Linked DNA regions of Paludisphaera borealis. The protein of the gene in region 1 binds, or shares a complex with, the protein of each later gene. Links are inferred from orthologs where the notes say so. Each region holds a gene or a part of one and is shown on either strand. Other genes may lie near its edges. The genes, in order: hisF and hisH.

Evidence for each region.
Region 2: the proteins of hisF (region 1) and hisH are in contact, whole or in part, in a crystal structure (PDB 6RU0), measured with the Thermotoga maritima proteins. The link is inferred for Paludisphaera borealis from one-to-one orthologs. Residues at the interface, in WP_004080486.1 of Thermotoga maritima: Met1, Leu2, Ala3, Arg5, Ser40, Glu41, Asp45, Glu46, Ala70, Glu71, Ile73, Asp74, Ile75, Pro76, Phe77, Asp98, Lys99, Ser122, Gln123, Glu161, Thr195, Leu196, Asn247, Arg249, Glu251; in WP_004080484.1 of Thermotoga maritima: Asn15, Arg18, Arg22, Arg117, Leu118, Pro119, His120, Met121, Gly122, Trp123, Asn124, Asn134, Gly135, Tyr136, Tyr138, Val140, Tyr158, Glu180, Lys181, Ser182, Ser183, Lys184, Ile185.

What each region holds. Positions count from the first base shown.
Region 1 is NZ_CP019082.1:5,225,412-5,236,858, reverse strand. The notes cover bases 4,580-7,390. They hold hisF (imidazole glycerol phosphate synthase subunit HisF), read right to left. Parts: upstream 6,476-7,390; coding sequence 5,684-6,475; downstream 4,580-5,683. Other genes in these bases: BSF38_RS20155 (acyltransferase family protein), read left to right, coding at 6,848-7,390; BSF38_RS20165 (type IV pilus twitching motility protein PilT), read right to left, coding at 4,580-5,532. Outside these bases: BSF38_RS20185 (DUF1570 domain-containing protein), read right to left, coding at 1-759; BSF38_RS20180 (hypothetical protein), read left to right, coding at 1,014-1,565; BSF38_RS20175 (CvpA family protein), read right to left, coding at 1,590-2,321; BSF38_RS20170 (GspE/PulE family protein), read right to left, coding at 2,381-4,150; more of BSF38_RS20165, read right to left, coding at 4,366-4,579; more of BSF38_RS20155, read left to right, coding at 7,391-8,098; BSF38_RS20150 (HAD family hydrolase), read right to left, coding at 8,106-8,699; BSF38_RS20145 (sigma-70 family RNA polymerase sigma factor), read left to right, coding at 8,940-9,575; BSF38_RS20140 (serine/threonine-protein kinase), read left to right, coding at 9,580-11,447.
Region 2 is NZ_CP019082.1:6,321,235-6,332,748, forward strand. The notes cover bases 933-3,810. They hold hisH (imidazole glycerol phosphate synthase subunit HisH), read left to right. Parts: upstream 933-2,007; coding sequence 2,008-2,613; downstream 2,614-3,810. Other genes in these bases: BSF38_RS24420 (hypothetical protein), read left to right, coding at 933-1,157; BSF38_RS24425 (hypothetical protein), read left to right, coding at 1,221-1,883; BSF38_RS24435 (S53 family peptidase), read left to right, coding at 2,852-3,810. Also shown: BSF38_RS24415 (prepilin peptidase), read left to right, coding at 1-661; more of BSF38_RS24420, read left to right, coding at 786-932; more of BSF38_RS24435, read left to right, coding at 3,811-4,162; hisA (1-(5-phosphoribosyl)-5-[(5-phosphoribosylamino)methylideneamino]imidazole-4-carboxamide isomerase), read left to right, coding at 4,245-4,976; fusA (elongation factor G), read left to right, coding at 5,145-7,223; BSF38_RS31525 (hypothetical protein), read left to right, coding at 7,242-7,418; BSF38_RS24455 (winged helix-turn-helix transcriptional regulator), read right to left, coding at 7,505-7,960; BSF38_RS24460 (MFS transporter), read left to right, coding at 8,119-9,441; BSF38_RS24465 (hypothetical protein), read right to left, coding at 9,497-9,928; BSF38_RS24470 (PKD domain-containing protein), read right to left, coding at 10,011-11,514. UniProt on the Escherichia coli protein: IGPS catalyzes the conversion of PRFAR and glutamine to IGP, AICAR and glutamate. The HisH subunit catalyzes the hydrolysis of glutamine to glutamate and ammonia as part of the synthesis of IGP and AICAR.

The DNA.
Region 1 (11,447 bases):
GTTGGTCTGGACCTCGAAATGCTCGGTCCGGATCGTCCAGGGGGGCCGCCAGTCGGCCCGCAGCTTGTCGGCCTCGTCCGCCGGCAGCCAGGTCGTCTTGCTCTGGCCTCGGATCGTCGGGGCGGGGAGTTCCCCCAGCTCAAGGTGCATGATCCAGTCGGCGGGCATCCAGCCGTAGACCGGGTGCGCGACGAAGCCGTTCTTGAGCTTGTCGACGGCGAACGGCCGCGCCCAGCCGCCGTCGTAGGGAACATAGCCGAGAAGCCGACGAGCCTCAGCGTGGTCGGGGTCGCGTTCGAGGATCATGCGGAGGTAGAGCCCCGCCTTGGCCAGGTGCGGCGGGTCGGCTTTGGCCGCCTTCCGCACGAGGTCGAGGAGATCCTTGACCGACTGCGAGCGGATCGCTTTCAGCTCCTTCTCCCAGTCGGACGACGGTGAGGCCGGTGCCTTGGACTTGGTCTCGGCCGGGCGACTTGGCACGCTCGCCAGGCCGGCATGCGGCTCGACGACCGGGGGCAGAGGCTTGATGCGGGTCGCCACGCCGGTCGGCGGCGCGGGCAGAAGGCCCCGGACCGCGCCGGCCGCCTTGGTCTCGGACCGAACTTGCAGGCGGTCGGCGAGAGCGCGAAGCGCTACGGCCTCGCGCGTCTGAATCGCCGCCGAGGCCTTGCCAAGCTCGGCGCTGAGGTCGGCCGTCGCCGTGGGCGAGGGAACTTGAAGCGTCAAGGCGAGGCCGGCGAGCAGAAGGGTCGACGTCATGCCAGGGTCCCCGGGGCGTCGTGGCGAGGATCGCGGAACCGAACACGCATGCACGGGTGCTCATCAGGGAAAGACGAACGCCCTCCGATATTATTCGGTCCCGCGGCCGCCGACGCCACTTGAAAACGGGCTGGAGGCGCGAGACGGGTTGGGCTGGACGGCCCGGGCGAAGGCTCGCACAATGCGGCCCGGGGGCGGGCTGCGCGTCCCCGGCGGATCAGAAGACGACCAACGGGAAACGGAGACGACCGGCCATGGACTCGTCGCGTCCTCGCCTTGCGAATGTGCTCATGCTGATCGTGGGACTGGCCCTGGGACTGGCCCTCGCCAACGGCCGACCGCCGCAACTTCGGGCGGGCGGCGGGGATCGGTCGGGCGAGTCGGCCGTCACCACCGGACCGATCGCGATCCGCTACGACGAGGGCAACAAAACCCAGATCCCCCAGGACGCCCTGTACTACCTGGATTACAAGGCGGGCAAGTTGCTGGCGACGATCCCCACGTTCCGCCAGACGCTCAACTCGACCCGATATCTGGAGCCGTTCGCCGAGCGCGACCTGGTGACCGATTTCAAGGTCGACGTCGACAACGGCCCGCGCCCGCACTTCCTGATGACGACCGGCCAGCTCGGAACCTTCGGCGCGGGATGGGCGCCGCTGTTCGTGTTCGAGACGAACTCGGGCCAGGTCGCCGTGTATCGAATTCAGCAGCAAACGGTCGGGATCAAGAATCAGATGAAGTTCGAGCTGCTCGAACTCCGCGCGGTGAGCCCGCCGACGGCGGCGGCGCCCCCCTCCCAGCCCTGACCATTCGATCCCGCCTGGACCGGCTCAGTTCGGCGCGCCCGGCGGTCGGCCCGGCGGCCCGCCGGCGGCTCCCGCGCCGGGCGCGGCGGCGGCGGTTCCCGCCTCTTCGCGGAGGATCGCCCCTTCACCGTATGGACGGGCTTCCTGGCGGTCGAGCAGCCAGCGGCCCCGGGGATCGAAGATCTGGACCGGGACGAGCTGATTGCCGGCGGTCTTGCCGTACGAGCGGTAGGGGTCGCGCGCGCCGACTCCGTAGCGGGCGAAGATGTCGCCGGTCGTGTGCTGGAAGAAGCCCAGCCAGTGGTGGTCGAGGCCCAGGCCGAACGGCGGCCGGCGGTCGTAGGTGATGTAACCGAACATCTGCTTGTGGATCGGCGCGGCGTGGAACGACAGGAGGATGATCGAGAACGTGACGAGCACCGTTCCCAGCGCGAAGATGAGCCGGGTGACGTGGAAGACGGCCGCCGGGAAGCGGACCTGAGCCGGCGCGATGGTCTCGGTGATCATTCGCAGGAGCAAGAGCGAGACGCAGAAGATCAGCATCATGCTGAGGGTGTCGGAGAAGCCCCAACCGATGCCGGTGGAATCGATCAACTGGGCGAGCGGCTCGTAGAAGTTGAACGCGATCATGCCGGCGAAGACGACGTTGAAGAACATGAGCGCCGCGCCCCAGGCGCCTTCGCTGGAAACGACGTAGGTCATGAACAAGATCAACGCCGCGAAGATCAGGTCGACGACTGCTGGTGGCACGGACATAGGAAGGATCTCGTTCTACGGTTGGGGGATGACGAACCGTTTCAGCCGTGGGACGTCGGTTATTTGACGACGCGGAGCAGTTCCTCGATCGAAGTCCGCCCCTGGATGACCTGGCGGAGGCCGTCTTCCTGGAGGTAGATCATGCCGCTCTTGCGGGCCTCGGCCTTGATCTTGGTCAGCGACGGGTTCTCGCGGAGCATGTCGCGGATCGGCTCGGTGATGACCAGCAGCTCGAAGATGCCGGCCCGTCCGAAGTAGCCGGTGCCGCCGCACTGGGGGCAGACCTGCTCGGGGTTCTCCGGCCGTCGGTAGAAGACGTCGACCTTGTCGGCGGGCAGATTGGCCTTCTTGAGGAACTCGGGCTTGGGCTTGTAGGGCTCCTTGCAGCCTTCGCAGAGGAGCCGGACGAGCCGCTGGCCGAGAACCGCGGTGAGAGCCGAGGCGATCATGAACGGCTCGACGCCGAGGTCGAGCAGCCGGAACAAGGCGGTGACCGCGTCGTTGGAGTGGACGGTCGAGAAGACCATGTGGCCGGTGTTGGCCGCCTGGCAGGCGATCGTCGCCGTCTCCTGGTCGCGGATTTCGCCGATCATGATGACGTCGGGGTCTTGCCGCAAGATCGACCGCAGGCTGGTGGCGAACGTCTGGCCCGATTTGGTGTTGATCTCCATCTGGGTGACGTTGTCGAGCTGGTACTCGATCGGGTCTTCGACGGTGATAATGTTCCGCTGATAGCGGTCGATCTCCCGCAACGCGGCGTAGAGCGTGGTCGACTTGCCCGACCCGGTCGGGCCGCAGCAGAGGAACATGCCGTGGGGCTGGGTCACCAGGCTGCGCGCCTGCTCGACCAGCTTGGGACGCATGCCCAGGTCTTCCATCTTGGTCACGGCCGACGTGTTGTCGAGGATTCGCATGACCAACTTCTCGCCGGCCTTCGACCCCGAGGTGCTGACCCGGAAATCGAGGTCGCGGTTCTGGAGCTTGGCGCCGAACGAGCCGTCCTGAGGCTTGCGCTTCTCCGAGATGTCCATCGCGCAGAGCACCTTGATCAGGTTGACCACCGCGTCGCCCGTCGGCCGGTCGAACGGCTCGGCGGCGTGAAGGATGCCGTCGATCCGGTAGCGGACCGAGAGCTGCTCGGAGGTCGGCTCAAGGTGGATGTCGGAGGCTCGCCGCAAGACGGCGTCGTAGACCAGCTCCTTGGCCGCCATGAACGACCGCGACTCCTCCGCCTGGCGGACCCGGCTGGGGTCTTCCTTGGCCATCCCGGCGCTCTTGCCCACGAACGTGATCGGCGGGCCGGCGCGGTCCATGGTCGTGACGTCGCGATTGAACAACGGCCGCGTGCCCATCGAGGCCAGGATGTTGTTGGCTACCTCGCCGAAGTGGTAAGGCGTGAGCACCTTCTGATCGTCGGCGACCGTCTGGTTGCGGACGAAGACGTACGTCAGGATCGGAATGAGGTAGGCCAGCAGCAGGAGCGTCAGCCCGACCGGATAGATCGGGATCGCGAAGAGCATCACGATGCCGAGCACGCCCGAGAAGAAGATCACGCAGTTCCAGGTGGCGAACTTGAGGTTGTTGAGCCTCTTGGTGTCGTGCTCGACCCAGTCGGTCGTCCAGGTCCACAGCAGGTAGATCAAGACCACCGGGATGAACTTGAACAGGTTGAGGTAGAACCCCGGCCCGCGCGGGGAAACGAAGGGAGCGGGATCGCCAGCGGGAGCCTGGGCGAACAGCGGAGTCAAGACGTCGGCCGCATCGGCCCCCGCAACGACGCCGAGCGTCACGATCAGGAACGTCGCGAGCACCGGAAACGGACGAATCATTGAAGACCTTTCTTGCGTGCGATGTCCCAGGCCAAACACGAATCGGCCCCCGGGTGTGGGAGGCCGCGACCGGACCGGCGCCCCACTCGGCCGACTTCGCCGAGATCGGGGAACGAGCCCCGGACGACGCTCACTTGGCGACGCCCCAGGCCACGCGCGGCCGTCCCGGCGATGGGGGGCCGCCGGAACGCCCTCGGATCGATACGCCGTGCCCCTTAGAGAATACCAGGTTGGTTGATCGTAATCCCCTTGAGCGCCATTTTCAAAGCCTCGGGGCTCGGAGCCACTTCGAAGGCGGTCGCGCGCTCGATCTTTTCACCCACGACCAGCAGCCGCAGGCTCTCGGTGAAGTCGAGCATTCCCTCGTCCTTGCCGATCCGGATCGCATCGCCGAGCTTGGTGTCCTCTTCGCTGAGGATCAGCTTCTTGACCGTCGGATTGATCCGCATGATCTCGTTGGTCGGCACCCGCCCGACTCCCTTGTCGGCCCATTCCTTGGTGGTCGGCAACAGCTTCTGGGCGACGACCGCCTTGAGGTTGAACGCCAGCGACTGGCGGAGCGGCGCGTGCATCTCGCGCGGAAACAAGTCGAGCAGACGGCTGATCGTCGAGGGCGCCGTGCCGGCGTGGATCGTGCCGAACACGAGGTGCCCCGTCTCGGCCGCGTGCATGGCCGCGCTGAACGTCTCCCTGTCGCGCATCTCGCCCACCAGGATGATGTCCGGGTCCTGCCGCACCGCGTGCTTCAGCGCGATGTCCCAGTTGAGGACGTCGATGCCGATCTCGCGCTGGTTGATGATCGACTTGTCGTCCTTGAACGTGTACTCGATCGGGTCCTCGATCGTCACGATGTGCATCCGCTCGCGCTGGTTGACGTACTGGAGCATCGAGGCGATCGTCGTGCTCTTGCCCGACCCGGTCACGCCGGCCAGGATGATGATCCCCTGGTCGTACTGGGTGATCTCGGCCAGGACCGCCGGCAGGTGGAGGTCTTCGAACGTCGGGATCTTGTTGTTGACCCGGCGGGCCACCAGGCTGAGCCGACCGCGCTGCTTGAACAGGTTGACGCGGAACCGGGTCTCGGTGTCGCCGTCGTAGATGATGTGGGCGAAGTCGGCGCCCCCTTCCTCGTCGAGAATCCCCCGCTGGCGAGGGGTGAGCAGGGGGTACATCAGCCGTTCCATGTCCGACGCCGTCAGCGGCGGGAGCTGCATTTGCCGCAGGACGCCCGCGAGCCGCATCGACGGCGGCATCCCGACCTTCAGGTGCAGGTCCGAGCCCTTGTACTTGATGCACATCCGGAACAGCTTGTTCGCCTCGGGCTCGGTGGGGGCGACCTCGACGTTGGGTTCAATGGCGCTGGAGTCAGTGGCGGTCGACATCGGCAGGCTCTCCTCGGGATGCGAAAATGATCGTTGAGGATGGATCGCGGCGAGGTCTGTTCCAGTGGGTTTTTCCGCCGGGCGTCGGGCGGTTCGCGGACTTCAACGGCGGAACGAAAGCCAGGTCGTCGCGGCCTCGGACCGTCCGTCGTCAGCCCGCCGCCGAGGCGGGTCGGGGCCGCCGGACCGCGACGCCGCGGGCGGCCAGATAGTCTTTGGTCTCCGGGATCGAATACTCGCGATAGTGGAAGATGCTCGCCGCCAGTGCCGCGCTCGCGCCGGCCTCGGCCAGAACGGCCCGCAGGTGCTCGGGGCTCCCCGCTCCGCCCGACGCCACCACCGGCACCTCGACGGCGTCAACCACCGCGCGGGTCATCTCCAGATCATAACCGTTCTTGGTGCCGTCGGCGTCCATGCTGGTCAGGACGATCTCGCCGGCGCCCAGCCGCTCGACCTCGACCGCCCAGGCGACCGCCTCCAGGCCCGTCGCGATCCGGCCGCCGTTGATGTGCACCTCCCAGACCTCGCGGCCGTCGCGCCGCACCCGCTTGGGATCGATGTTCACCACGATGCACTGGCTGCCGAACCGTCGCGCCGCCCGGTGGATCAGGTCGGGGTTGCGCACCGCCGCCGAATTGATCGAAACCTTGTCGGCGCCCGCCTTCAAAAGCGCCCGGACGTCGTCCAGGGTCCTGATCCCGCCTCCCACCGTCAGTGGCATGAAGCAGACCTCCGACGTCCGACGCACCACGTCCATGAGGATCTCGCGTTCCTCGTGGCTCGCCGTGATGTCCAGGAAGACCAACTCGTCGGCCCCCTCGGCGTCGTACCGCCGCGCGACCTCGACCGGGTCGCCCGCGTCGCGCAGGTTGAGGAAGTTCGTCCCCTTGACCACGCGGCCCTGGTTCACGTCCAGGCACGGGATGATCCGCTTCGACAGCATGCAGAGCCCCTCTCGGGACGCCGTCGGAGGAACCCCGCGAGCCGCGCCCGAACCGATCCTGTCACGTACAGTTACGACCGAATCCTGCAAGAGGACGTCGAGGTATTCTATAACACTCCTTCCGTCGATCCTAGTGGCTCGCTGAAAGATCTCATTCCCCCCTCCCCGGCCTTCCGACGCTCCCTCGCCGCGACGACCGGCGCAGCTTGATACCACACCAAATCGATCGACTCACGTAACATTGCCCTTGACCCTTCCCGGCGGCGACGGAATCAATAGAGCGTCGGCGTCGCGGGACGCGTGCTCGCCGGCTTCCGGTTCCCCGCCGCGCGGGGCTGCACTCGTGCTGACCTGACAAGGCCGCTTGGTTTCATGAAAACGCACTTCGTTCCCGACGCCCGGCCCGGTTCAACCTCGACCTCGCGCCCGCGGCTCACGGCGATCTCGGGGCTGAGGCTCGTCGCCTGCTTGCACATCTACGTTTTCCACATCATGCAGGCGCATCGCGCCGGGCTGATGACGTTTGAAATCCTGGATCGGCTGCCGACGCCGGTGTCGCGGATTCTGAGTCAAGGTTTCATCTCGACGGGGGTGTTCTTCCAGCTATCGGGGTTTCTGCTGGCTTATGCGTATCTTCGTCCCGACGGCCGGCCCAAGGTTTCCGACCGCGCATTCTGGGTCGGGCGGGTGTTCCGGTTGTATCCGCTTTATCTGCTTTCGCTGATCCTGCTGGCACCGGCTCCTGCGTTGTTGCCGATCACGGCGAAGCCGACGACCCCGGGCGACATGGCGGCGATGGTCGCCACGAACCTGACCTTGATCCAGTCGTGGTTCCCGTCGTACGCGATCGCCTGGAACGCCCCGGCGTGGGCGCTTTCGGCTTTCGTGCCGCTCTATCTCGTGTTCCCGGGCTTCAGTCGATGGATCGCGGGCTTCGAAGCTCCGGCGCTGCGCAGGATGCTCGGCGGGTTGCTCGCCGCTTCGATCGCCCCGGCGTGCGCGTACATGATCGTCGACCCTTACGGCGACGCCTGGAACGCCACGGCCATCACGCTCGGCGGGTTCTGGCTCAACGTCCTTCGTTTCGATCCGCTCGTCTGGCTCCCCCAGTTCCTGGCCGGCGTGGTCCTCGGCCGGCTCGTCGTTCTGAGGACGAACGAACCGGCAGACGGGCCGAAGTCGGGAATCGCGCGCGGCGACCTGGCGGCGGCGGCGATCCTCGGAATTCTGGCCTTCGCGCCCGTGCCGTACGTCTTGCTCCGTCACGGCCTCCTGGCTCCGCTGACGCTCGTCGTCCTGGCCGACCTCGCCGCCGGGAAGGGGTTCCTCAGCCGCCAGCTTTCCGGCTCCTGGCAAGACCGCCTGGCCGACGCCGGCTTCGGCCTGTTCGCGTTGCAGATGCCGGTCGGTCTCGGGTTCGCGTTGGCCGTCTTCCGAGGATCGACCGGCACGACGGGCCAGCTCGCGGCTCTCGTGATCGTCACTCTCGCCGCCGCCCTGACCTGGTCCGAATTCGTCCAGCGCCCACTCTTGCGACGGCTGCGGAAGAGGTCGACGCCGGTGATCGGCGGCGAATCGGCGAGTCGCGAACGGCCTTTCGCCACGACGGCGGCCGTGGACTGAGGTCGGGCTAATCGACGATCCGTCGCATCCCGGCGCCCATCGCCGACGGCTCGCGACTCAGCAGTTCTTCGGGGACGAGTTGAACCAAAGCGCCAAGGCGGTCCGCGGCGTTGTGGTCGGGCTCTCCGCCGGCGCCGGCCAGGATGGCCGAGAGCTCCTGAAAATAGCTCAGCTCGTCGTAGGGGCGACGGACGAGCGTGATGTCAGTCCAGCCGCCGTTGACCTGATAAGCTCGGTAGGTCACCGCGATGCGGATCCTCTGCTGGCCTCGGTGCTCGAGGAATCGTCGAAAGCCCTCGAAATCCCGCATGACCTCGCGCTGGACCTGAGGACTCGCCAACTCACCGAGCGTATCGGGCAGCCAGAGGTGCAGCGTCTCGGAACGGACGATCATGCCCGCGCCGGGATACTCGTAGGTCGCCCCCCCTTCATCGGGTCGAGTCGAATCGGCGCTCAACCAGGCCGCCCACGTCATCGCCGCGACGAGGAGGACGATCAGGGCGGTCGCCGCGCCCTGGACCAGGACAATGCGTCCCGTCCCGGGGAAAGCCGTCTGGCGGGTCCATGATTCCATCTCACGGCCGTTGTATGATTGGAGCATGGCGAATGATTCCACAAGACCGCTGGGATTCAGACCGCACCTTACTTCCTTGAACCGCGCGAATCGTCGCCGACGGGACAATTCGATCGGAGATGGTGCCCGAGCGGCCCCGGTCCGCCCCGGATTCGGCTCATAATTTTCGTGATCGATGTCCCGCGCGGGGGCGTTTGCGCGGTTTCATGCTTGTTAGGGGTTCGCGCGCGAGGGGGATGCGGTCTTGAAACCCTGGTGGAAACATCCATGACCTGCAATTCGAGTGAGACGAACAAGTTGCTCGAACAGGCGGCCCAGGGCGATCCTCAGGTGCTTGAGGAGCTTCTGGTCCGGCATCGCGACCGGCTCCGCCGGATGATCGCCGCGCGGCTCGATCCGAGGCTCAAAAAGCGGATCGACCCATCGGATGTGATCCAGGAGGCGTACCTGGAGGCCTCGACGCGACTGCCGTCTTATCTGCGCTCTCCCACGATGCCCTTCTTCCTGTGGCTCCGATTCCTCACGGGCCAGAAGGTGGTGACGTTGCACCGCCGCCATCTGGGCGTCCGGATGAGAGGCGTCGACCAGGAGGCGTCGTTCCGTCCGGGCGCGTTTCCCGAAGCCTCGTCGGCCGCGTTGGCCGCTCATTTCGTGGACCACGGCGCCCGCCCCAGCGAAGCCGCGATCCGCGCCGAGACGAGGGAACGGCTCCGCATCGCCCTCGACGGCATGGCGCCGATCGATCGCGAGGTGCTGGCGCTGCGGCATTTCGAGCAGTTGAGCCGCGCCGAGATCGCGACGGTGCTCGGAATTTCCGAGGCCGCGGCCGGCAAGCGGTATCTCCGCGCGCTCGAGAAGCTGAAGCAGATCATGAATCCCGCCGGCGACGGCTCGGAGAGTTGACGCGATGAGCGAGCCGTCCGCCGACCTCGACCCGTTCGAGATCCTGATCGACGAATTCCTCGACAAACATCGAGGGGGCGAACGGCCGTCGTTGACCCAATTCGTCGGCGAGCACCCCGACCACGCCGAGCGGCTCCGCTCGCTCATCCCGGCCATGCTGGCGATGGAGGAACTGGGCCTCGAAAGCGAGGCCGGCCCTCCGTCCGGTCGATCCGCGGCGCTCGCTCGGATGCCCCAGCGGCTGGGCGACTACGTCCTGATTCGCCCCGTCGGGTCGGGGGGCATGGGAGTCGTGTACGAGGCGGTCCAGGAATCGTTGGGCCGCCACGTGGCCTTGAAAACCATCACCTTCCAGCACCCCAGCGACACGACCGGCCTTGAGCGGTTCCGCCGCGAGGCCCTCGCCGCCGCGCGGTTGCAGCACGCCCACATCGTGCCCGTGTACGGGCTCGGCGAGCACGACGGCCTCCATTTCTTCACCATGCAGTTCATCGATGGGCTCGGGCTTGACCTGGTGCTCCGCGAAGTCCGTCGGCAGCGGCGCAAGCCCATCGCCGCCGATCCGCCGACCGACCAAGAGCTTTCGAGCGGTCTGGCCCGGGACCTTTACCACGGCCGGTTCCACCCCCAGTCGACCCCGGTCGCGGACTCCGCAAGCGAGGCGCGATCGGAGACCCCGATCGCGCCGATCGTCCGAACCAGTCCGTCTCCACGGATCGAGGCCCGCTACTTCGACAGCGTGGCGTGGCTCGGCGTCCAGGTGGCCGAGGCTCTCGAATACGCTCACCGGCAGGGCGTCCTCCACCGCGACATCAAACCGTCCAACCTGCTGATGGACGCGAACGGACACGTCTGGGTCACCGACTTCGGGCTGGCCAAGATTCAAGACGGCGACGAGTTGACGCGGACCGGCGACGTCGTCGGGACCTTGCGGTACATGGCGCCGGAGCGGTTCAGCGGCTGGTCCGACCCCCGGAGCGACGTCTTCGCCCTGGGGGCGACGTTGTACGAGCTTCTGACGTTCCGGCCGGCGTTCGACGAGCCGGACCGAGTCAGGCTGATCGATCGCCTGCTGAACGGCAGCCCGACGCCGCCTCGGCACCTCGACCGTCGATTCCCGCGCGACCTGGAAACGATCGTCATGAAGGCGCTCGCCAACACGCCTGGCGAGCGGTACGCAACCGCCGGCCAGTTGGCGGAGGATCTGAGGCGGTTCGTCGCGGGCCGACCGATCCTCGCCCGCCGATCCGGCCGGATCGAACGAAGCTGGCGGTGGTGCCGCCGCAACCCGGCGGGCGCCGGCGCGGCCGTCGTCGTCGCGGCGGCGCTGGCGACCGCCGCGACGACCTCGATGATCTACGCCTACGAGCAAGGCAGGGCGGCGCGCGAGGTCCAGGGCCTGGCCGACGCCCTTTCCAACGAGCGCGAGAGCCTGCGTGAGGCGTTGGCCGAGCAAGTCAGGGCCGCTCGCGAGATCCAGGAACTCGCGGACGCCCAAACCAAGGTGCGCGAGAGCCTGCACGTGTCGCTGGCCGCGACCCAACGTCTCCTGGCCCGGCAAGACTTCGACCGCGGCCAGGCGGCTTTCGAGAAGGAGGAGATCGCCGCGGGGCTGCTCTGGACGCTTGAGAGTTGGCGGTCGGCCCGCGACGCGGCCGACCTCGACTGGCAACACCTCGCGCTCGCCAACGTGTCCGCCTGGAGCGAACGGTTCCCGCGCCTGAAAAGCCTCCTCTCCCACGAAGGCCCCGTCGACGCCGCCGCCTTCAGCCCCGACGGCAAGACCATCCTCACGGGCGGCGACGACCGCACGGCGAGGTTCTGGGACGCCGATACGGCCCGGCCGATTGGAGAACCCCTGCAATTTCCCGG
Region 2 (11,514 bases), 1.1 Mb from region 1 along the record:
CGTAACGGACGTCCTCTGCGCCGTCAGGGGGGATTACGGCCAGATTCCGACGGCGTCGCTCGCAACGTTCGCCTACCACGCCCTGCTGACGGCCCTGCTCGTCGCCGCGACGTTCATCGACTACGACTTATACATCATCCCCGACCAGGTGACGGTGACCGGCATGGTGCTGGGCCTGCTGATCGGGACGATGTCGCCCGACATCCGGCCGCTTCCGGGGACGGCTTCCAGCTACGGAGGGGGATTCTGGGTCGGGTTCGTCGGCCTTCTGGTCGGGGCGGGTCTGACCGCCGGGGTCCGGACGTTCGCCTCGGCGCTGCTCCGGCGCGAAGCGATGGGTTTCGGCGATGTGACTCTGATGGCGATGATCGGTTCGTTCCTGGGGTGGCAAGCCGCCGTGCTGACCTTTTTCCTGGCCCCGTTCTTCGGCCTGGCCCACGCCCTCTTCAAGTTGACGACCTACCTGCAAAAGCGGCTGCGAGGCGGCCAATTATCGAGCGCCGATCGCGAAATCCCTTTTGGGCCTTACCTGAGCATGGCCGCCGTCGCCCTGTTGCTTTCCTGGAACTGGCTCTGGCCGTTCTGGGCGGGGGACCTCTTCGAGATGTACCGCACCGTCTTCTGGCTGCTGCTCGGCGTCAAGGTCGGGCCGCCCCGCTGATCGGATCGGCGGTCCTGGCTTCGAAAGTCAGGGCGACGAGAGTAGGCGTTCAGGCTAGAATCCGCATGATCGCCCCGCCGAGGCTTGGGGCGGGTCGGCGACCCGAACCGAGGAGGTTGAGGACATGGCCTATCAATATAAACGTCGGCGGCCTTCCATCATCCGCAACTTCTGGGTGTATCGCCGTCTGATCGGCTCGGCCGTCCTCCTGGGCCTGATGCTCTGGTTCATCTGGGCCAACGGCGCCCCCGTGACGGTCGCCTTGCCCTTCCGACTCGGCATGTTCGACAGCACCGTCGGGGTGATCATCCTGCTGAGCGCCCTGTGCGGGTCGCTGGTGACGATTCTGGTCATGACGGTCTTTTTCGCTCTCCGGAGAATCCGGGGGCCGCAAAACCCCTCGGACCCGCAGAACGCCAAGATCCTCGACGAAGATCGCCCTCCAGCGGACTATGCTTCGAAAACCGAGGAAGGGTTTCCGAATTCCGGATGGTGAAATGACCGAAGATAGGACTAGATGCCATCTCCGATCCCGATTCCGATCCGTTGAAAGGATGTCGTGGACCGCGCAACGCCGCTGAACGCTGATCTGGTGAACGTCGCGAGCCCCCGGCTCGCCGCGTGGTCGCGCGCCCTCGGCTCGCCGCGGGGGGCGTTCGGGCCGGCGCGGCTTGGCTTGCTTGCGTGCGTGGCCGCCCTCGTCTCGTCGGGCTGTTCGGGTCGCACGTCGTACATCACCGGCGGCCCGTCGACGGGTCAGCTCAAGACCAGCCTCAGCCATCTGGAGTACGAGAACGACCAGCTCAAGACGCAGGTCGCCCGGCTGAAGGAAGAGAACCGGACGATGGAGGATCGGCTCGTCCAGGAGCAGATGCACACCGGCACGCTCACAGCCAAGCTCGACGACGCCCGCAACGCCATGCGGGATCGCGGTTTGGACGTCGACGAGGTTCCCGCCCATCCCCGGACGCTGCCCGCGGGCCGAAAGACCTCTAAACCGAGGAAGCCCCCCACCGCGCAGATCTCCACCGTGGACGACGACGACGATCCGCCGCCGCTCAAGATTGACGACGACCCGCGGCCGCGTTCCAGCTCCAGCCGCGCAAAGCCGCGCCCCAAGCGGCCCGCCGACGACTCGGTCTCCCTGAACATCGATGATGAGAACGTGAACTGGCTGCCGGTCGCCAATGGTGCCGACGCCAAGGCCCCCGCGAAGCGCTGAGGCGTCGCCCTCGGCGCATGCGGCGAACCGCTCCTGGGCCAGAGCGTGTCGGAGTTGCCGGGCGAGAAATCGGATTGGTACGATTGGTCGCAGAGCAGCCGGATTTTGAACACCGAGGGGCGGAATGATCTTCATCATCGACTACGGGATGGGCAACCTGAGAAGCGTGCAGAAGGCGATCGAGGCCGTGGGCCATTCCGCCGAGATCACCACCGACCCGGACCGGGTGCGCCAGGCCTCGCATGTCGTCCTTCCCGGCGTGGGCGCGTTCGCCGACGCCATGACCGAACTGCGGCGCACCGGAATGGACGAGGCCTTCACCGAGGCCGTCCGAGCCGGCAAGCCCTGCCTGGGAGTCTGCCTCGGGCTTCAGCTCCTGTTCACCACGAGCTTCGAGGACGGCGAGTTCCGGGGGCTTGGGCTGATTCCCGGCCGGGTCGTCCGGCTCAGGTCTCAGCCGGGTCTGAAGATCCCTCACATGGGCTGGAACACGCTCAAGATCCGCCGGCCGATCCCGCTCCTGGAGGGCGTCGGTCCCGAAGCGTCGGTCTACTTCGTCCACTCCTATCACGCCATCGCCGACCGCCCCGACGACGTCGCCGCCGAGACCGACTACCCCGGACCGATCACCGCGGTGGTCAACCACGAGAACCTCACCGCCTGCCAGTTCCACCCGGAAAAGAGCCAGCAGATCGGCCTGACGATGTACGCCAACTTCGCCCGGCGCTGAGCCGCCGCGAAGGCTGCTCTCGACCCCGCCGGATCGATCGAATCCGACCGACTCGTATTTTCGGCACGACCGCAACTCCATGTCGTAAACAGGCCCGTCCGTAGGGCGGTTCGAGGCATGCGATAACCGATGACAGGTGTGCCGCTTCCACCGACAGGGGCAAGGAGGGAGCGGCGACCTACGCAGGGTCGATGGATCGACCAGCGATCGGCCGCATGTTCGTCGGAGGAGTGGAGTTATGATCAGCCGCCAGCGCGGCCGCCGCCTCCGTCCGGGGGTCGAGCCCCTTGACGACCGCAGTCTGCCGTCCGGCTTCACACCGTCGCAGATCGCCGCCGCGTACGGGCTTGGGCCGATCACGTTGACCTCGCCGTCGGGCCAGGCCGTGGCGGGAGACGGCTCGGGGCAGACGATCGCCATCATCGGCGCGTTCCACAATCCGAATCTCCCGGCCGATCTCGGGGTATTCAGCCGGACGTTCGGCCTGCCCGACCCCAAGCTCACCGTCGTCAACCTGGCGGGTTCGCAAACCAACGCGGCGTGGGCGTCCGAGTCGGCGCTGGACGCCGAGTGGGCGCACGCTCTGGCACCGGGCGCGTCGATCCTCATGGTCGAAGCGAAATCCGATACCCAGACCGACCTGATGGAGGCCGTGAACGTCGCCCGGAATACGCCGGGGGTCGTCGCGGTCTCAATGAGCTGGGGCCTGCCGGAATCGGCCAGCCAGAAGTCCCTGGATCACCTGTTCACGACCCCGGCCGGACACACCGGGATCACGTTCGTCGCGGCCAGCGGCGACGGCGGGGCCGGGAAAGGCGCGGTCTACCCGGCCAGCTCGCCGAACGTCCTGGGCGTGGGAGGAACCACGCTGACCCTCGACGCCTCGGGCGGGTATCAGTCGGAAGCGATCTGGGCCGACAGCGGCACCGGCGTCAGCCGGATCACCGCCGAGCCGAGCTATCAACGGTCGCTCCAGAAGACCGGCGGCAAGAGCGTCCCCGACGTCTCGTTCCTCAGCGATCCCGAGACCGGCGTCCAGGTCTACTCGACGCCTCCTGGCGCGACGACGGGCTCGTGGCAGGTCGTCGCCGGCACGAGCCTCGGCACGCCGGCGTGGGCGGCGATCGTCGCGATCGTCGCGCAGGGACGCGCCCTCGACGGCAAACCGGGCCTCGACGGCGGCTCGCAGACTTTGCCCTTGCTGTACGGCCTGCCAAGTTCCAGCTTCAACCAGGTCGCGTCGGGACGCGTCGGGAGCCTGGCGGCCGGCCTGGGGACGCCTCGGGGGGATGCGGTGATTCGCGGGCTGATCTCGATCGCCTCGGTGAGCACCGACCTGACATCGACGACGCAGACGCCGCAGACGCAGACGCAGACGCCTCCCGTCGCACCCGCCCGCCCCGTCCTCGCCGCGAAGGGCCCGAAGAAGGTCGTGATTGTTCGGCGCAAGGCGGCGAGCCAGCCGCGGCCCCATCTGGCGGCCGCGCGCTGGAGCCGGCTGATCGCCCAGACGACGGCTCGAAAAGCGGCGGCGGCCGCCTCGCGATAGCCTCGCTCGGTGCTTGCGACGACTTGCAGCGACGGCTACAGTGGGGGAATTGAATTCCTGTCCGTTGTTTCGGTGAAGATCCATGCAAGTTATCCCGGCCATCGATCTGCGGGGAGGCCTGTGCGTGCGTCTCCGCCAGGGTGATTACGATCGCGAGACCGTGTTCGGCGACGACCCCGCGGCAATGGCGGCCCGCTGGGAATCGGAAGGCGCGACCCGCATCCACCTGGTCGATCTCGACGGCGCGAAGGCCGGCAGTCCCGTCAACGTCGATTCCGTCCGCGCGATCATCCGCGCCGTGTCAGTCCCCTGTCAGCTCGGCGGCGGCGTCCGCGACGAGCGCACCATCGCCGCATGGCTCGACGCCGGCATCGAACGGGTGATCGTTGGCACGCAGGCGCTCCGCGATCCCGAATGGTTCCGGACCATGGCCGAGACCTTTCCCGGCCGCCTGATCCTGGGCCTCGACGCGCGCGACGGCCGGGTCGCGACCGACGGCTGGCTGGAGACGTCGAACGTCACGGCGCCGCTGCTGGCGGAGCAGTTCGACGACCTGCCGCTGGCGGCCATCATCTACACCGACATCGCGCGCGACGGCACGCTCGAAGGGCCGAATCTGGAGTCGACCGGCGCGCTTTGCCGGCACGTGAAGACGCCGGTCATCGCCTCGGGAGGCGTGGGCGGACTCGTCGACATCGAGCGCCTGGCGACGCTGCCGGTGGTCGGTTGCATCGTCGGCCGGGCTCTGTACGAGGGCAATTTCTCGCTGACGGAAGCCGTGGCGAGGGCGGGCGGCTCGCCTTCCCGTTCCTGATCAGTCCGTCCGGATCGTCGAGTCGTTCTTCTCATCTCGCTCCGCGGTTCCGCTCAAATCTCGATCTCCTTCGTCGCTTCCCCGTCTCCGAACCGGGAAAGGAGGACCTTCCGCGCTTGTTCGTGCCTTCGTGCGTACACATGAACCTCAATCACGAGGATAACATCCATGACCACGACGTATCATATTGCGGACATCCGGAACGTCGCCCTCGCTGGACATGGGGCGTCGGGGAAGACCAGCCTCGCCGACGCCCTTTTATTCGCCGCAGGCGCCACGCAGCGCAAAGGATCGGTCGACGACGGAACGAGCACGCTGGATTACGACGACGAAGAAAAACGCAGACATTTCACGATCGACTGCCACCTCGGCCACCTCGCCTGGAACGACAAGCAAGTCCACCTGATCGACTCCCCCGGCTACCCCGACTTCATCGGCAACGCCCTGAGCGCTCTGGCCGCCGTTGAGAACGTCGTGCTGGCGGTCTCGGGACCGGCCGGCATCGAGGTCAACACCCGGCGGCTGTTCAACGAGGCTCGGCGGCTGAGCCTCGGCCGATTCATCGCCATCACCAAGATGGACGCCGACAACGTCGACTACCGCTCCGACCTGGAAGCGATCCGCGAAACCTTCGGTAATTCGTGCGTGCCGTTCAACGTGCCGATCGGCCAGGGGGCGAGCTTCTCAGGCGTGATCGACGTCCTCCAGACCCACGACGACGACCCGGCCGACTGCCCCTTGGCCCCCAGCGAAGCCTACCAGATGCTCGTCGAGCAGATCGTCGAGACCGACGAAGACCTCATGACGCGCTATCTCGAAGGCGAATCGATCGACGTCGAAGAGCTGCGCAAGGCCGCGCACGACGCCATCGCCGCGGGCAAGCTGGTGCCGATCCTCTGCGTCTGCACTCGCAAGGATCTCGGCGTGAAGGAGCTGCTCGACCTGATCACGACCTGTGGCCTGAGCCCCAGCGACGTCCATCGGTTCGGTACGCGCGGCGACGACGGCGACGCCTCCGACGAGGAGATCCTCCCCGCCGAGGACGGCACCCTGGTGGCCCAGGTGTTCAAGACCTCCAACGACCAGTTCATGGGCAAGCTCAGCTTTCTGCGCATCCTCTCCGGCCGGATCACGCCCGACACCAACCTCGTCAACCTCCGCAGCGGCAAGACCGGCAAGGCGGGGCACGTCTACGTTCTGCAAGGCAAGGCCCAGGAAGAGGTCTCCGAAGCGATCGCCGGCGACATCGTGGCGATCGCCAAGTTCGACGACCTCCACGTTTCCGACACGGTCAGCAACGTCGGCGGCAACACGTCTGTCCGCCAGCTCAAGGTTTCGCCGATCAAGTTCCCCGCCCCCATGGTCCCCCGCGCCGTCGTGCCGAAGGCCCGCGAGGACGAGTCCAAGATCTCCGCGGGACTGGCCAAGATCGCCGACGAGGACCCGACCTTCACCATCCGTCGCGACGCCCAGACGCACGAGCTGGTGATCTCGGGGATGAGCGACCTGCACCTCGACGTCATCCAGCAGCGACTCAAGAACCGCTACAAATTGGAGATGACGACGCACATCCCGCACGTGCCCTACCTCGAAACGATCACGACGCCGGCCGAGGCCGACTACCGCCACAAGAAGCAGACCGGCGGTCGCGGCCAGTTCGCCGAGGTCCACCTCCGCGTCCGCCCGGTCGAGCGCGGCAAGGGCTTCACGTTCACCGACGCGGTCAAGGGGGGAACGATTCCCAACCAGTACATCCCGGCCGTCGAGAAGGGGGTCCGCGAACGGCTCGACCGGGGGGCGGTTTCGGGCAACCAGGTCGTCGACGTCGAGGTCGAGGTCTACTTCGGCAAGGACCACCCGGTCGACAGTTCGGAACAAGCCTTCAAGACGGCCGCCGACCACGCGTTCCGCCGGGCGTTCGAGAAGGCGAATCCCGTCTTGCTCGAACCGATCGTGTCGGTCGAGGTCACTGTTCCGTCGGCCCATTTCGGCGACATCTCGGCCGACATGTCGACCCGCCGGGGACACATCACCGGGATGGAAACCCTGTCCGCCGGCCAGCAGACCATCCAGGCGGTCGTCCCGCTGGCCGAAATGCTCTCGTACGCGTCCACCCTCAAGAGCATGACCTCGGGACACGGCTCGTACACCATGGAGATGCACGGCTACGAGGCCGTTCCGCCCAACATCCAGCAGCAAATCGTCGACCGCTATCAGCGAAGCCGCGCGGGCGTCGAGGAAGAATGAGCCGACACGACGGGCCGCATGGCAGCCAGCGCGGCCCGTCGTCCCTCCAGCTCAAATGCGGATTTGTCTTTTCAGCGCATCCACTTCGTCCTGATTCTCGGCGATGGACCAATCGTCCAGGAGCGCCAGATACCGGTATCGCACGGCTTGGAAGACGTGGAAGAAGCCGGACAGGTGGAGCTTACGGCAGTCTGAGCTGTCGCAGGAGCAAGACCATTCCCATTCGGTGTCGACGTCCCGACGCCGAGGCAATGCCGCGGCCGCAATGCGGACCGCGCCGGTCATGTCGAGTCCGCTGCTTTCTTCACGATGGTATCGGCTGGACCAAGGAGTCGTCCATCTTCCGACCGAAGCTCCAACCTGCGGACGGGCAGCCCCCCCTCGCGGTCAACCAGCACCGAGTGGGTCTCGCCAGGCTCGTAAAAGGACTCTTCGCCCCACTGCCTCAGTCCGACCACCACATGGAAGAGCCCGCGCCCTCGCGGCGTCAGAACGTACTCCTGGTACACGCTACCGTCGGACGCAGGCGCAAGCTCCAGGATTCCGTGGGCGGTCAACGCGCGCAAACGGGCTGTTAGAATGTTCTTCGCGACGCCCAAACTCTTCTGAAACTCGCCAAAACGGCGCAAGCCGTCGAATGCGTCGCGGATGATCAAGAGCGACCACCAATCGCCAATCGCGTCCAGAGACCTGGCGACGGGGCACTCCGCTCCTTCAAGACTCGTCCGCTTAACCATTTCGCCCTCCTATGAACGGCCAGGCCACACGTGACCGCCGTCACGACGCCATAGGGCCGCCGCCCGACTGCCCGACAATTCTGGTTGCATTATAAAACCAAATTCGCTAGAGTTCAAGCGGTTTCATTATGCAACCATTTTGCAGAGGAGAGCCGATGATGTCGGTCGAGAACGTTCAGAGGTTGACCACCGGCGGGGATGTCGGGGAGCCTGTGCAATCGGCGTGCGGGAGGAGCGACAGGGCTGAATCCGCCGCGGCTCCATCGGTGCCAGGTCCGTTGGTGTTTCTCTTTGCGATCGCCGCCGGGTTGAGCGTCGCCAACGTCTACTATGCGCATCAGTTGTTAGACGCCGTCGCGCGCGAATTCCGGATCAGTGATGGTTCCGTAGGGATCGTCGTGACCGCCGCACAGTCAGGATATGCGTTGGGATTGCTCTTGCTGACGCCGTTGGGTGATCTGCTGAACCGCCGCCGACTGATCATCGGTCAGTTGCTGGCGTCCGTGCTGGCGCTCGTCGCAGTGGCCTTCGCTCCGAATATCGGGGTGCTGCTGGCGGGTATGGCGACGGTCGGGTTTCTCGCCGTCGTGGTGCAGACGCTGGTTGCGTTCGCGGCGACCTTGGCTGCCAGCGAAGAGCGCGGACGCGTGGTCGGCTCGGTAACGAGCGGCGTGGTGCTCGGCATTCTGCTGGCGCGAGTCGTGGCCGGGTTTTTGGTGGATCTCGCCGGCTGGCGAGCGGTCTACCTCACTTCCGCGATCTTCACGTTGATCATGGCCGGTGCGCTGTTCCGGGTTCTGCCGGAACATGAACGCGTGGGCCTGTCGCCGTCGTATCCACGTCTGCTGCGTTCGGTGTTCGTCCTGTTCGTCGAGGAGCCGATTCTGCGCATCCGCGCCGGGATCGCGATGCTGATTTTCGCTGCGTTCAGCGCCTTCTGGACTTCCCTGGTGCTCCACCTCAGCGCGCCGCCGTTGTCACTCTCGCATACCACGACCGGGATGTTCGGCCTCGCGGGGGTGGCGGGAGCGCTCGCGGCGGGAAGGGCGGGTCGCCTTGCCGACCGTGGGTTGGCGAACTGGACGACCGGCGTCGGTCTGACCTTGTTGCTAGCGTCGTGGATGCTGATCGGCCTCACGCAACAGTGGATCTCCGCGCTGATCGTCGGCGTAATCCTCCTGGATCTGGCGATTCAGGCGGTGCACGTCACGAACCAGAGCCTGATCTTCACCGTCCGACCGGACGCGCGCAGTCGGCTCGTCGCCGGTTACATGGTCTTTTATTCCATCGGCAGCGGTCTGGGTTCGATCAGCTCGACCGCCGCGTATGCGTGGGCGGGCTGGACTGGCGTGTGCCTGCTCGGAGCGTTCTACAGCGCCCTCGCTCTCGCATTCTGGGCGCTCACCATGCGATGGGCACCTGGAGCGTCGACGTCGGACTCCAGCTCTCGCCTCATGCTCGGCGCTTGCCTTGAGGGGTGAAGGGCATGGGCCGGCGGAGGCAATACTCGTCCAAGCCTCCGTTGGGTGGAGCAAGTCAGAACCACGACATCAGGTGCTTTTCGAGGAACGGCGGCGGGGTGGACTTGAGAACGAGCAGGATGCCGATGACCGTCATGATAAACTGAAGGGCCGCCGCGATCCACGCGATGAGCTGGTTCGTCTTGCGGAAGTAATAGTTCCCGCGCGTCTCCTGTTCCCCGTTGATGATATGCTGACCGCGGCCGATGGTCGCCCCGCCGACCGCGAAATGCACCACGGCGCAGAGCAAGACGCTGAACAGCAGCATGCCGCATCCGAAATGCTGGTGCGGCAGTCCCTCGCCTTTCAGCTCTTGAAAGGCGATCGCGCCAAAGGCGACGAGAGTTCCCGTGTCCGAGCCTCGGATGATCTCCTCATTGCCGTAACGGAGCAGGTCGTAGCCCCAGTTGTCCGGCAGTTCTTGCTTATTGCGAGGAAAGCTATTCATGATGGAGCACGAACCGAACGAGGATCGGGAGGACGACGAAAAGTCTACGCGGCCCGCAGAACCACACCAGTCTATCACTTGCCTACGACGGCTGCCCGGCGGGCTTCGCTTTTTCGGGACTGAATCGGCCTGAGCGCTTCGTAAAGCTCGATCCCCGCTGATTGCGCAGGCTGACCGTCCAGGCGACCACCAGGATCATCACCCGCGTCGCCTTGCCACGCGCGCGCTTTGAACGCGACAGCGGCGAACCCAGCGCCTCGGGCCCGACCAGGCCGACGGCGGCGGCGAGTTCCGGCGACTTCGGTCCGGCGGTCGCAACCAGCGCCCTCAGATCGCCCGCGACTTCAACGCCCGCCCCGCGCGCCGCGGCGGCCACCTGGATCGGGGCCTTCCGACCCGAGAGCAAGATCGCCAGAATCTCCTCCAGGCTCCGACCGCCGTTCGCTCCGGTCTTGCCAGCCATCTTCGAGAACGACCCGTTCTTCCCGATTCCCTGCCCGAGAGCCCCGGGGAAATTGGGTATCAAGCCCTTCGGTGGAGGCGCGGACGACGTTCCTCGGCCCTTGGACGACGACGAACTGAGGAAATCGAGCGCCGTGATCAAGGAACTCGACAGCGGCTGGCTGACCGGCGGCGCGGCCTGATGCGCCGCCGGCGTGGGCGTCGCCACGATCGGCGGGGCGTTCACCAGCACGCTGAGCCGGGCCGAGGCCGACGCCCCCGCGAGGTCGACGACCGTGACGACGACCTGATAGGAGCCGGACCTCGCGAACGCGTGGGTGGCGAAGTAGTCGCGGAAGGTCAGCCCGCTTCCGAAGTCCGTCGAGGTCTGATCGCCCCAGTCGACCGATACGTGGAACCGATCGAGGAATCCCGGGTCGTGGAACGTCGCCAGCAGCAGGCCCGACTGATTGACGTCGATCGTGGCGGGGAACTGAACGTCGTCGAATATGGGCGCGACGTCTCCGACGTTCACGAGGAAGCTCGACGTTCCCCGCATGCCCAGCGCGTCGGTCACCTCGACCGTGGCCTGATAGACGCCGTGAACGCCGAACACACGCGTCACTGCGCCCAGGTCGCCGGGACGGTCGACGGTAAATGCCTGCTCGTCGGCGCCGTCGCTCCAGGTGACGTGGACCGTCCAGGGCGAATCGGCGCCGGGATCGGTGAAGCGACCCAGCGCCAGCGTCGCCTGACTCCCCTCAAGGGCCACCTGATCGCCGGGCGACGTCACGGTGGGCGCGACGTTCGCGACGTCGACCCCGAACGTGGCCTGATTGAACAAGCCGCCGCTGTCGGCGACCTGAATCGAGACCGCGTACCGACCCGGAACGGCGTAAGTATGCGTCAGGTTTCCCAGCGAGCCTTGCCGGCTCGTCTGGTAGACCTGGGATTCGGCAACGTCTCCCCAGTTCACGACGAACGTCCAGGGGGTGTCTTGCCCGGGGTCGGTGAAGCTCCCCAATGCGAAGCTCGCGGTGGTCCCCTCGACGGCCTTCTGATCGCCGGGCGACGTCACGGTCGGGGCGATGTTCGCCACATCGACGAGGAACAAAACCGAGTCGGCCAGGCCGTTCGCGGCGGTC